One region of the Jeotgalibaca arthritidis genome, then DNA from elsewhere that is predicted to be linked to it. Evidence: predicted binding sites of a transcription regulator. Region 1 holds the regulator's gene; each other region holds the start of a gene.
What was found. Region 1 encodes Rex, which represses fermentation and respiration genes when NADH is low (regulators of the CRP and FNR family bind a similar motif). Its sites were predicted from a motif close to TTGTGAANTANTTCACAA; they were not measured.
Positions count from the first base shown of each region.

Region 2: the regulator Rex is predicted to act here: its motif matches at 1,889-1,906, upstream of adhE (bifunctional acetaldehyde-CoA/alcohol dehydrogenase).
Region 3: the regulator Rex is predicted to act here: its motif matches at 1,371-1,388, upstream of G7057_RS08955 (CidA/LrgA family protein).

Region 1 covers NZ_CP049740.1:1,345,931-1,349,215, reverse strand. The annotation lists gene groES (co-chaperone GroES) at 1-277, opposite strand, end outside; gene G7057_RS06955 (CPBP family intramembrane glutamic endopeptidase) at 489-1,160, shown strand; gene G7057_RS06950 (YdiK family protein) at 1,197-1,403, shown strand; gene G7057_RS06945 (redox-sensing transcriptional repressor Rex) at 1,437-2,066, opposite strand; gene G7057_RS06940 (ABC-F family ATP-binding cassette domain-containing protein) at 2,388-3,285, shown strand, end outside.
Region 2 covers NZ_CP049740.1:1,999,742-2,003,026, reverse strand. The annotation lists gene adhE (bifunctional acetaldehyde-CoA/alcohol dehydrogenase) at 1-1,812, opposite strand, end outside; gene G7057_RS10105 (post-transcriptional regulator) at 2,042-2,398, opposite strand; gene yajC (preprotein translocase subunit YajC) at 2,352-2,690, opposite strand; gene tgt (tRNA guanosine(34) transglycosylase Tgt) at 2,760-3,285, opposite strand, start outside.
Region 3 covers NZ_CP049740.1:1,775,031-1,778,315, forward strand. The annotation lists gene spxA (transcriptional regulator SpxA) at 8-412, shown strand; gene G7057_RS08950 (LysR family transcriptional regulator) at 461-1,357, opposite strand; gene G7057_RS08955 (CidA/LrgA family protein) at 1,544-1,939, shown strand; gene G7057_RS08960 (LrgB family protein) at 1,932-2,639, shown strand; gene G7057_RS08965 (lactate oxidase) at 2,674-3,285, shown strand, end outside.

The sequences.
Region 1 (3,285 bases):
TAATTGCAACGACATCTGTTTCTTTAATAACGAGATAATCTTTGCCTTGGTATTTAATATCGGTACCGGAATATTTTTCAAAAAGAACACGGTCCCCTTCTTTAACAACCATGTCAATCTTTGTACCGTTGTCAGTTACTCGTCCTTCGCCCGTTGCAATCACAATACCTGTTTGTGATTTTTCTTGTGCTGAAGATGGTAACACCAGCCCTCCGACTGTTTGCTCCTCTTCTTGAGCAACTTCAATGATAACGCGGTTTCCTAATGGTTTTAACACAAATATCCCTCCATAATCTATCATTTGAATTAGCACTCTCATCTAACGAGTGCTAATCTATGACTCTATATTAATCAAATCTACTAGTGAATGCAAGACAAAACTATTATTTTTTTTTAAAATTGTGATATACTTTCATATAGACTTTAAACTTCACGTTATTGAAGAAAAAGCATCCTTGCTTTTTAACTTTAACAGAAAGGTGAGATTTATGAAAAAGAAACTTTCTACAGCGACTAAAATTATTTTTGTTTACATCGCTGCTCAGCTATTACCCCTTCCCTTAATGTTTTTATTCCTAGAAAATCGTCAAATTGAAATGAGGTTGAATTTAACCATTTTATTTGCCTTTTTAGGAACAATTGGGATGATTTTACTCAACCGAACTAAGGAATGGACTCCTTCAACAGAACTAACGGATAAACCATCTGCACCTACTAAAAAGATTGTGTTATGGGGATTAATTGGATTTGTCGGCTCAATTGTACTTCAAATTGTAACGTCTCTAATTGAAATGGCTGTCTTTAACGTCTCTTCTGAATCGGTCAATACACAAACCTTGTTAGACACCGCTAGTGACTATCCTTTCTTAATTTTTATGATTGTTTTATTTGGACCAATCATGGAAGAATTTGTCTTTAGAAAAGCGATTTTTGCCCAACTCTCTTCATCAAGTGTCGGAATTGTCGGATCAGCTGTCATCAGCTCATTGTTGTTCGCCTTTATCCACTTTGATGGTCATATGCTTGTTTACGGGTCTTTAGGATTATGGTTTTGCTATTTATACTTTAAAACCAATAACATCTTTACCCCTATCATGGCGCATGCTTTAATGAATGCTTATGCCAGCTTACCGCTTTATTTCCCTGAGCTGTTTCAATAACCGCTTATTATTTATGTTTGTTTAGAAAGGAATCTCATGACTTTAAAAGATATTCTCATCCAAATCGGTATGAAATTTGTTTTTGGTTTGCTATTTGTCTACTTTGCCGTTGATAGTGTCAACACATCAGGCTGGGGCTTTTTAGCTATTCTAAGTATTCTATTCGCTACAAATAATATTGTTAACGGCATTAGAATGCTTGATACGTATTATAAAATCAAGAAAAATATCGATCCTAAATAAAAAACAGTTAAGCCGCAGCTTAACTGTTTTTTATTAGGAAATATTATTATCTAAGAAATAAATCAATGTTTGCAATTCATTCGTTAAATCAACATTTTGAATACGAACATCTTCTGGAACTGATAATCGAATCGGAGTAAAGTTCATGATACCTTTTATACCAGCCTCAGTTAAATCATTAGTCGCTTTTTGAGCAACATTTTGAGGGACTGTTAAAATGGCAACATCGATTTGTTGGATGCGTAGTTGTTCAATCATTTCAGACATATCATAAACAGGAACACCACTAACGATTTTGCCAACAATTTCTTCGTTCACATCAAAAGCACAACTGATGCGCACATTATTGCTCAAGTGGAAGTTGTAATTTAATAAAGCATGACCTAAATTACCTACTCCGATAAGAGCAACGTTTGTTAATCGGTCTTGGTTTAATGTTTTACTGAAGAAATCAAGTAGATACTCCACATCATAACCGTATCCTCTTTTTCCTAAAGCACCGAAATAAGAGAAGTCACGACGGATAGTCGCACTGTCCACCTTGACAGCTTCACTTAATTCATTTGATGAAATTCTTGCTTTTCCTGCGTTATGCAGATATCTCAAATAACGGTGATAAATTGGCAACCGTCTGGCAGTTGCTCTTGGTATTTCTGTTGACATTACAACGCTCCCTTTCAGCATAACGTTTTAAATCTATATAAAAAAGAATAATCACATAATCTTAGCAATCTAATACATAATAACATTATAGCACCACATTGTGAAATATCTAGTATTTTGCTCTAATTTGTATCTTTTTGTGAAAAAAATTCTTTGTTTTCCTTATTTTAATAAGCTTTAAATAAAAGTAGCGACATTATTCACAATCATTAGCTTTTCTATTAATGTTCCTATCTCTTGTTAAAATTCTATGATAAAATGAAATGGCATGTTCTTATTTGACATTTTAACGACCATTATATAGAGAAAGAGGATACACCTATGATATTATTGCAAGGCCAAAATCTTGCGCGTCATTTCGGTTCAACAGTCCTATTTGAAAATATTCAAATTACCATTCAAGATCAAGAGAGAATTGCCTTGGTCGGCCGTAACGGTGCTGGTAAATCGACTTTATTAAAAATACTAGCTGATTTTGAACCCACAGATGAAGGCAAGATTGCCAAGAAAAAAGATCTCCGTATTGGTTACTTAGACCAATACAGTACAGTTGATTCCGACAATACCATTTGGGAAGAAATGTTGTCGGTCTTCGAACCTATTATTAAACTAACGAAAGAAGCTGAAGAAGCAGCCCATGCCTTGACCGATGAAACGTTGATGCAAGACACTCTAGCCTTTGAAGCAGCTCTAAAACGGTATGATAGCTTGCAACAAGAAATTCAAGAAAAGAATGCTTACGGCTACGAGTCAGAAATCCGTTCAGTTCTACACGGCTTCCGTTTTTACGAGGAAGACCACCAACGACCTGTTTCGCAACTCTCCGGCGGTCAAAAGACACGCCTAGCACTTGCAAAAATCCTACTCGAAAAAAATGATTTACTTATTTTGGACGAGCCAACTAACCATTTGGACATTGATACATTAGCTTGGTTAGAAAACTACCTAATCGCTTATCGTGGCACCTTGCTTATCGTATCTCACGATCGCTACTTTTTAGATAAAGTGGCCACCAGTGTCTACGAAATTAGCCGCAATCGCATCCATTATTACAAAGGCAACTATTCCTTTTACTTAAAAGAAAAAGCAGCCCGATTAGAGCAAGAAATGAAACAATTCGAAAAACAACAAGGCGAAATTGCTAAATTAGAAGACTATATTGCTCGTAATTTAGTTCGTGCATCAACTACTAAAATGGCACAGAGCCGACGCAAGCGCC
Region 2 (3,285 bases), 650 kb from region 1:
CCCTGATGTTGTTGGAATACATACCAATTGCGCTTTTTCCATCGGTTCAATCTTGTAAGTCCGTTTACGAATATCAAGGTATTTTTGTTTCGCTCCGAAGAAGTTACTTTCTGGATGTTCATAGAATAACCACATTGCCTTAGCAGCATCCATTGGTGAACCACCACCGATTGCAATAATCGTATCTGGCTTGAAATCTCGCATTTTTTCAGTTCCACGATTAACTGTATTCGTTGAAGGGTTTGGTTCAACATCAGAGAAAATTGTATAAACTACTTTATTTTTACGACGTTTTAGTTGCTCAAGTACAATGTCAACATAACCTAGTTTCATCATGCCATCATCACAAACGATGAATACACGTTCAATGTCTCTCATATCACGTAAGTAGCGAACTGAGTTTTCTTCAAAATAAATTCTGTCAGGAACTTTAATCCACTGCATATTATTTCTCCTTTTAGCGATGGTTTTAATATTTAGTAAATCAAAGGCAGAAACGTTACCAGATACAGAGTTTCTTCCGTAAGAACCACAGCCAAGTGTTAATGATGGAATATTATTGTTGTATAGTCCACCGATACCACCTTGAGCAGTTGGTGAGTTCACTAAAATACGACACGCCTTCATTTGTTTCCCAAATTCTTCAACCAACTGATCATCGGTTGTGTGAATACACGCTGAGTGACCAAGACCATCCAAATCAAGCATCGCCTTACATAAGTCAAAGGCATGGTCAGTTGAGTTTGATTTCATCATTGCTAACACAGGTGATAATTTTTCTCTTGATAATGGGTAGTCAGCTCCTGCACCTTCTAATTCAACAATAATCAATTTTGTATCTTCTGGCACTTTAATACCTGCTAATTCAGCAATCTTAACAGCTGGCATCCCAACAATTTGCGGATTAATTGCTTGTTTGTCTTCACGCATAATCGCAGCTTCTAACTTAGCGATTTCTTTTTCTTTCACGAAATAAGCACGTCTCTTAATGAATTCTTGTTTAACCTCGTCGTAAATTTCTTTATCGACAATCGCTGCTTGTTCAGAAGCACAAATCATGCCATTATCAAATGTTTTTGAAACAATCAAATCGTTGACCGCTTTTTTAACATTAGCTGTTTTTTCAACATATGCAGGCACGTTACCCGGTCCTACACCAAGAGCTGGTTTTCCAGTTGAATAAGCTGCCTTTACCATTGCTGATCCACCTGTTGCAAGGACAGCTGCTACATCTGGATGGTGGATTAATAAATTTGTTTTCTCCATTGAAACACCATCAATCCATTGAATACAATCTTCAGGTGCACCAGCTTCAAGCGCTGCTTGGTACAGCACTTTAGCTGTTGCAATCGAACACTTTTCTGCACTTGGGTGGAAAGAGAAAATAATTGGATTGCGTGTTTTCATCGAAATAAGTGATTTGAAGATTGTTGTTGATGTTGGATTTGTTGTTGGTATAATCCCTGCAAGTACACCAAGTGGTGCTGCAACTTTAATAATTTGATCAACTTCATTATCTTCAATAATGCCGACTGTTTTATTTTTTTTAATGTTATGCCAAATATTTTCTGAAGCATAAATATTTTTCAAACATTTATCTTCATAAACACCACGCCCTGTTTCTTCTACGGCCATTTTAGCTAATGCCATATGTTGATTAAGCGCTGATAACGCCATATGTCTAACAATGTTATCTATTTTTTCTTGGTCTAATTGTTCCATTTTTTCAAGAGCTTTTAACCCTTTAGTTGTTAGACCATTAATAATATCTTGTGATGTTTTCTGAACGTCTTTTACTTTTACTTCTGCCATAAAAAGTCATCCCCTTTTTTTGTTCTTCTTTTCACAAGTTATTATATTACAGGTGTTTTCAAAAGTAAATACCCTTTTGTAAAATAATTCACAAGTATAACAAACGCCTATATAACAGCGAAACTGTTTCATTGTCTATTTAATAGCAATGAAAGCGCTTTTGTGATTAAATGAACAATACAGATAAAAAAAGAGTCGCAATTTGAAATTTGCGACTCTTTTCAGCTTTTTAAAAAAATTCTTCAAAATTTATTTCCTCAAGTGACGATACATTATAAACTTGTGCTTCTAACGATTTGTAATCAAAGTATTGATTGACAGATGCATTAAGAATATCGGCTACTTGCTGATAATAATAGGACGGTATGGAATGTTTCCAGACAAAGCTCTTAAAACATAAGATTAGATCATCTGTTTCAATGTTCGAATAACCTTCTTTAGAAAATTCCGATACCTTTAATTCAAACCATGGACGCAATTCTTCATAGAAATCAGTATTTTCTTCAGCCATTCGCTCTTCACTCCATTTTGAATAAGAACTATTCGTTCGTTTCTTCTGTTTCTTGAACGATTTCGTCTGCCTCAATGGTACCTGCATCTGTTGAAACAGTAGATGCTTTGACAACGCGTGAAATAGCTCGTTTCTCAAATGTTAAGAAAATACCTTCACAGTCTAGTGTAACAGTTTGTTTCGTTGTATCGACTTCATCAACAACACCATGTAATCCGCCAATTGTAATCACACTGTCACCAGCTTTAATTTCATTTAGCATGTCTTGTGTTTTCTTTTGTTGTTTCTTTTGAGGACGGATTAGAATGAAGTACATTGCTCCAAATATTAGTCCGTAAAATAAAATCATTGTTAGTCCTTGTGGCATGTTAATTCCTCCATTAATTTAATCTATACATCAAACTTTACCAAAGTAAGAGCTTACTTACCAGTTATTTTAGAATTTTTTAGCATTTTTTTGATTATAGCCGTATTCTTCCATAAAGGCTTCTCGGAATTCTAACAAGTTATCATCCATGATGGCTTGACGAACTTGTGTCATCAAATTAATTAAGAAGTGTAGATTATGGTAACTCGTTAAACGAAGACCAAATGTTTCATCTGCTTTAAATAAATGACGGATATAAGCTCGTGTATAGTTTTGACACGTATAACATGAACAGTTCTCATCTAATGGACGGAAATCACGCTCATAAATGGCATTTTTAACGACTAAGCGGCCTTTACTTGTCATACATGTTCCATTACGCGCAATTCGCGTTGGCAACACGCAATCAAACATATCGACTCCACGAATAACACCATCAATTAACGAATCTGGTGCACCAACACCCATTAAATACCTTGGTTTATGGTCTGGAATAACAGGCGTAATATAATCCAAAACCTCATTCATTTCTTCTTTTGTTTCACCAACAGATAGACCACCGATAGAATAGCCTGGGAAATCCATGCCAACGAGG
Region 3 (3,285 bases), 430 kb from region 1:
TCCACTTATGGTTACTCTATATACTTCACCAAGCTGCACGTCATGTCGTAAAGCACGAGCATGGTTAGAGGAAAATAACATTCCTTACACTGAACGAAATATCTTTTCTGAACCCTTGTCAGAAATTGAGATCAAAGGTATCTTAAAAATGACAGAAGAGGGAACAGAAGAAATTATTTCTACACGTTCGAAAGCATTCCAAGAAATGAACGTGGATCTTGACGATTTACCGTTAAATACTTTGTTTACGTTAATTCAAGAGAATCCTGGTCTGTTGCGACGTCCAATTATTTTGGATGAAAAAAGATTACAAGTGGGCTACAACGAAGATGAGATTCGTCGTTTCTTACCTCGTGAGGTACGCGCAATCGAATTAAAAAAGCCCAAGAGTTGGCAAACTTCTACTAATTAAACCATAAAAACCATGTCCGATAAGTCGGTCATGGTTTTATTTTTTTTATTAAGGACGAATCATAAAGTCTTCTTGAATGACAGCCATTAGTGCATCATTGAATTGCTGTTGAATTAAGGAGTGTTTAGACTCAATATTAATAACGAGGCTCACATAAAATTTAGGCGCATCTTTCAATTTTACTTTCACTAAATCTTTACGGTCATCTAGTAGTATCTCCGACATAAACGCAATCATGTGAGTTGATGCAGCGATTGTTTGCACAGTTTTAATTTCTTTTGCATAAACAATATTTGGCTCTTTAATGTGGTTGGCTTGGGTCCATTTTTCAAAAATACGTTGATGGGTGTAACCTTCTGAAAGAGAAATAAAGACCTGGTCTTTAATATCTGTTACAGAAACAATCTCTCGATTAGCCAAAGGATGGTTGGCTGATACCCACAAGCTCATTTCTTCCTCACGTAAAAGTAGCTGTTTGATTTTGTTTTGCATAATAAACGGTGTCGGATGTCCAAGAATGGCAATGGGCACTTTTTCTTGTAGAATCAATTTCAACATAACGTCTGAGCTTTCTTCTTCAACAAATTTTAAAGAGGGAGTAAATCGACTTATTTTTGGTAATATTTGTGGCAAAAAGTGGCCGCCAATCGTAGGTAAAAAGCCAAAATAAACAGCCTCCATTTTGATATCTTTGATTTGTTTTTTTGTTTGCTCGATAATTTCAAGAATTGTTTCAGCGCTTTTATATAATAGCTGACCGCTAGAGGTCAATTCCATCCGCTTCAAGGTTTTTCTTCTGTCAATTAAGATAGTGTCTAGTTCGGTTTCTAAACGTTTTAAAGCCATTGAGATGGACGGCTGTGAAATATAAAAATGATCAGCGGTTGCTGTAAAACTGAGACTTTCAGATAGGTGATGAAAATAGATTAAGTCTTGTAAATTCAAAGTCATCTTCCTTTTGTGATTTTATTAACATAAGTGTTATATATAAGCTTGCGGTAAGTCATAAATTTTATTTATCATATCATAAAGAAGCGATATGAGACAATTTATAAGTACCGTGCTAAGATAGATGTGTTAAGAAAAACGGTTACAAAATAAAATTGTCATACAAGATATGGAGAGAATGTTGTGAAAATTATTAAGCAATTATTTTGGATTTTTCTCTTTTCACTGCTAGGCGAAATCGTGTCTAAAGCCATTGCAAGTGTTGTTGCAATTCCAGGTAGTGTGATAGGAATGGTATTACTATTTATAGCCCTTCATTTTAAATGGTTAAAAATGGAGAAAGTAGACGAAGTTGGAACTTGGCTAACGGATAACATGGCGATTTTCTTTGTTCCAGCTGGTGTAGGATTAATGACTAACTTCGATGTTTTAGCTGAGGTATGGTATCAGTTATTGATTATTATGGTGGTGACTACCGCAATTATGATGTGGTTCGTTGGTAGTCTCGTTCAAAAGATTAAAGCTGTCACAGATAAAAAAGATCAGCAGCTTCAAGAAGGGAGTGACGCTAATGTTTGATGCTTTGTTAGCGAGTCCTTATCTATGGGTGAGTTTGACGGCCGGTTTTTACTTAATTGCAGCTCAGCTACATAAAAAGTGGCCGATACCCTTGTTTAACCCCTTGCTGTTTTCAATTGTAGTCATTATTGCATTACTGTTGATTACGAAGATTCCTTATGAAACCTATCAATCAGGTGGTTCTCTCATTGCAACCTTTGTGACACCAGCAACTGTTGCTCTAGCAATTAAGTTGGAAAAGAACTTTATTTACTTAAAGAAAAACTATATTGCTATTTTAAGCGGGATAGTATCTGGTGTCGTTATTCATACGCTAATGATTATCGGATTCGGTTTATTGTTTAAGTTTGATGTTGAAATGGCATCTACTTTATTTCCAAAATCAATTACGACAGCCATCGCTGTTGGGGTATCTGAATCACTAGGTGGCATCGTTTCCCTAACTGTGGCCGTCGTTGTCTTTACCGGAATCGTTGGCGCTGTGATTGGACCAACCTTGTTCCGTTTAACAAAGATAACAGATCCTGTTGCACAAGGTGTAGCCTTTGGATCATCAGCACATGCTATGGGAACAGCTAAAGCCATTGAAATTGGAGAAGTTCAAGGCGCTATGTCGGGCTTGTCAATCGTAGTAACGGGGATTGTGGTTGTTGTTTTAGCACCATTTGCCCAACCCCTCATTCAACTTATTTTTGGATAACATAAAATAACTTTAAAAAATGGAGGAATTAATTATGACAATCGAACAAACAATTAAATATGAAGCACCAACTGTTGTGCAAGATATTGAAGTCGTTAATACGTATGAATTGGAAGACCGCGCACGTGAAGTGGTTCCTGCAGGAGGATTTGGCTATATCTCTGGTGGATCGGGTGATGAATATACATTAAGACAAAATACAAAATCTTGGAATAACAAAGGGATTGTACCGCGTGTATTAGCAGACGTTGAAAATCCAGACCCTTCAACATCAATTTTAGGACATGACATTAAAGTACCATTCATTATGGCACCAATCGCTGCTCATGGTTTAGCCCATGAAACAAAAGAAGCAGGAACTGCAAAAGGTGTATCAGAATTTGGAACAATTATGTCGATTAGTGCTTATTCAGGTGCTAAATTTGAAGAAATTGAAGAAGGATTAAATGGTAGTCCACGTTGGTTCCAAATCTATATGAGTAAAGATGACGAATTTAACAAAAATATTATTGATGAAGCAAAAGCAGATGGTGCAACTGCCATTATCTTAACAGCTGATGCAACATTAAGTGGTAACCGTGAGACAGATATTCGTAACAAATTTGTTTACCCATTCGGTATGCCAATCGTTTCTCGTTACCTAACG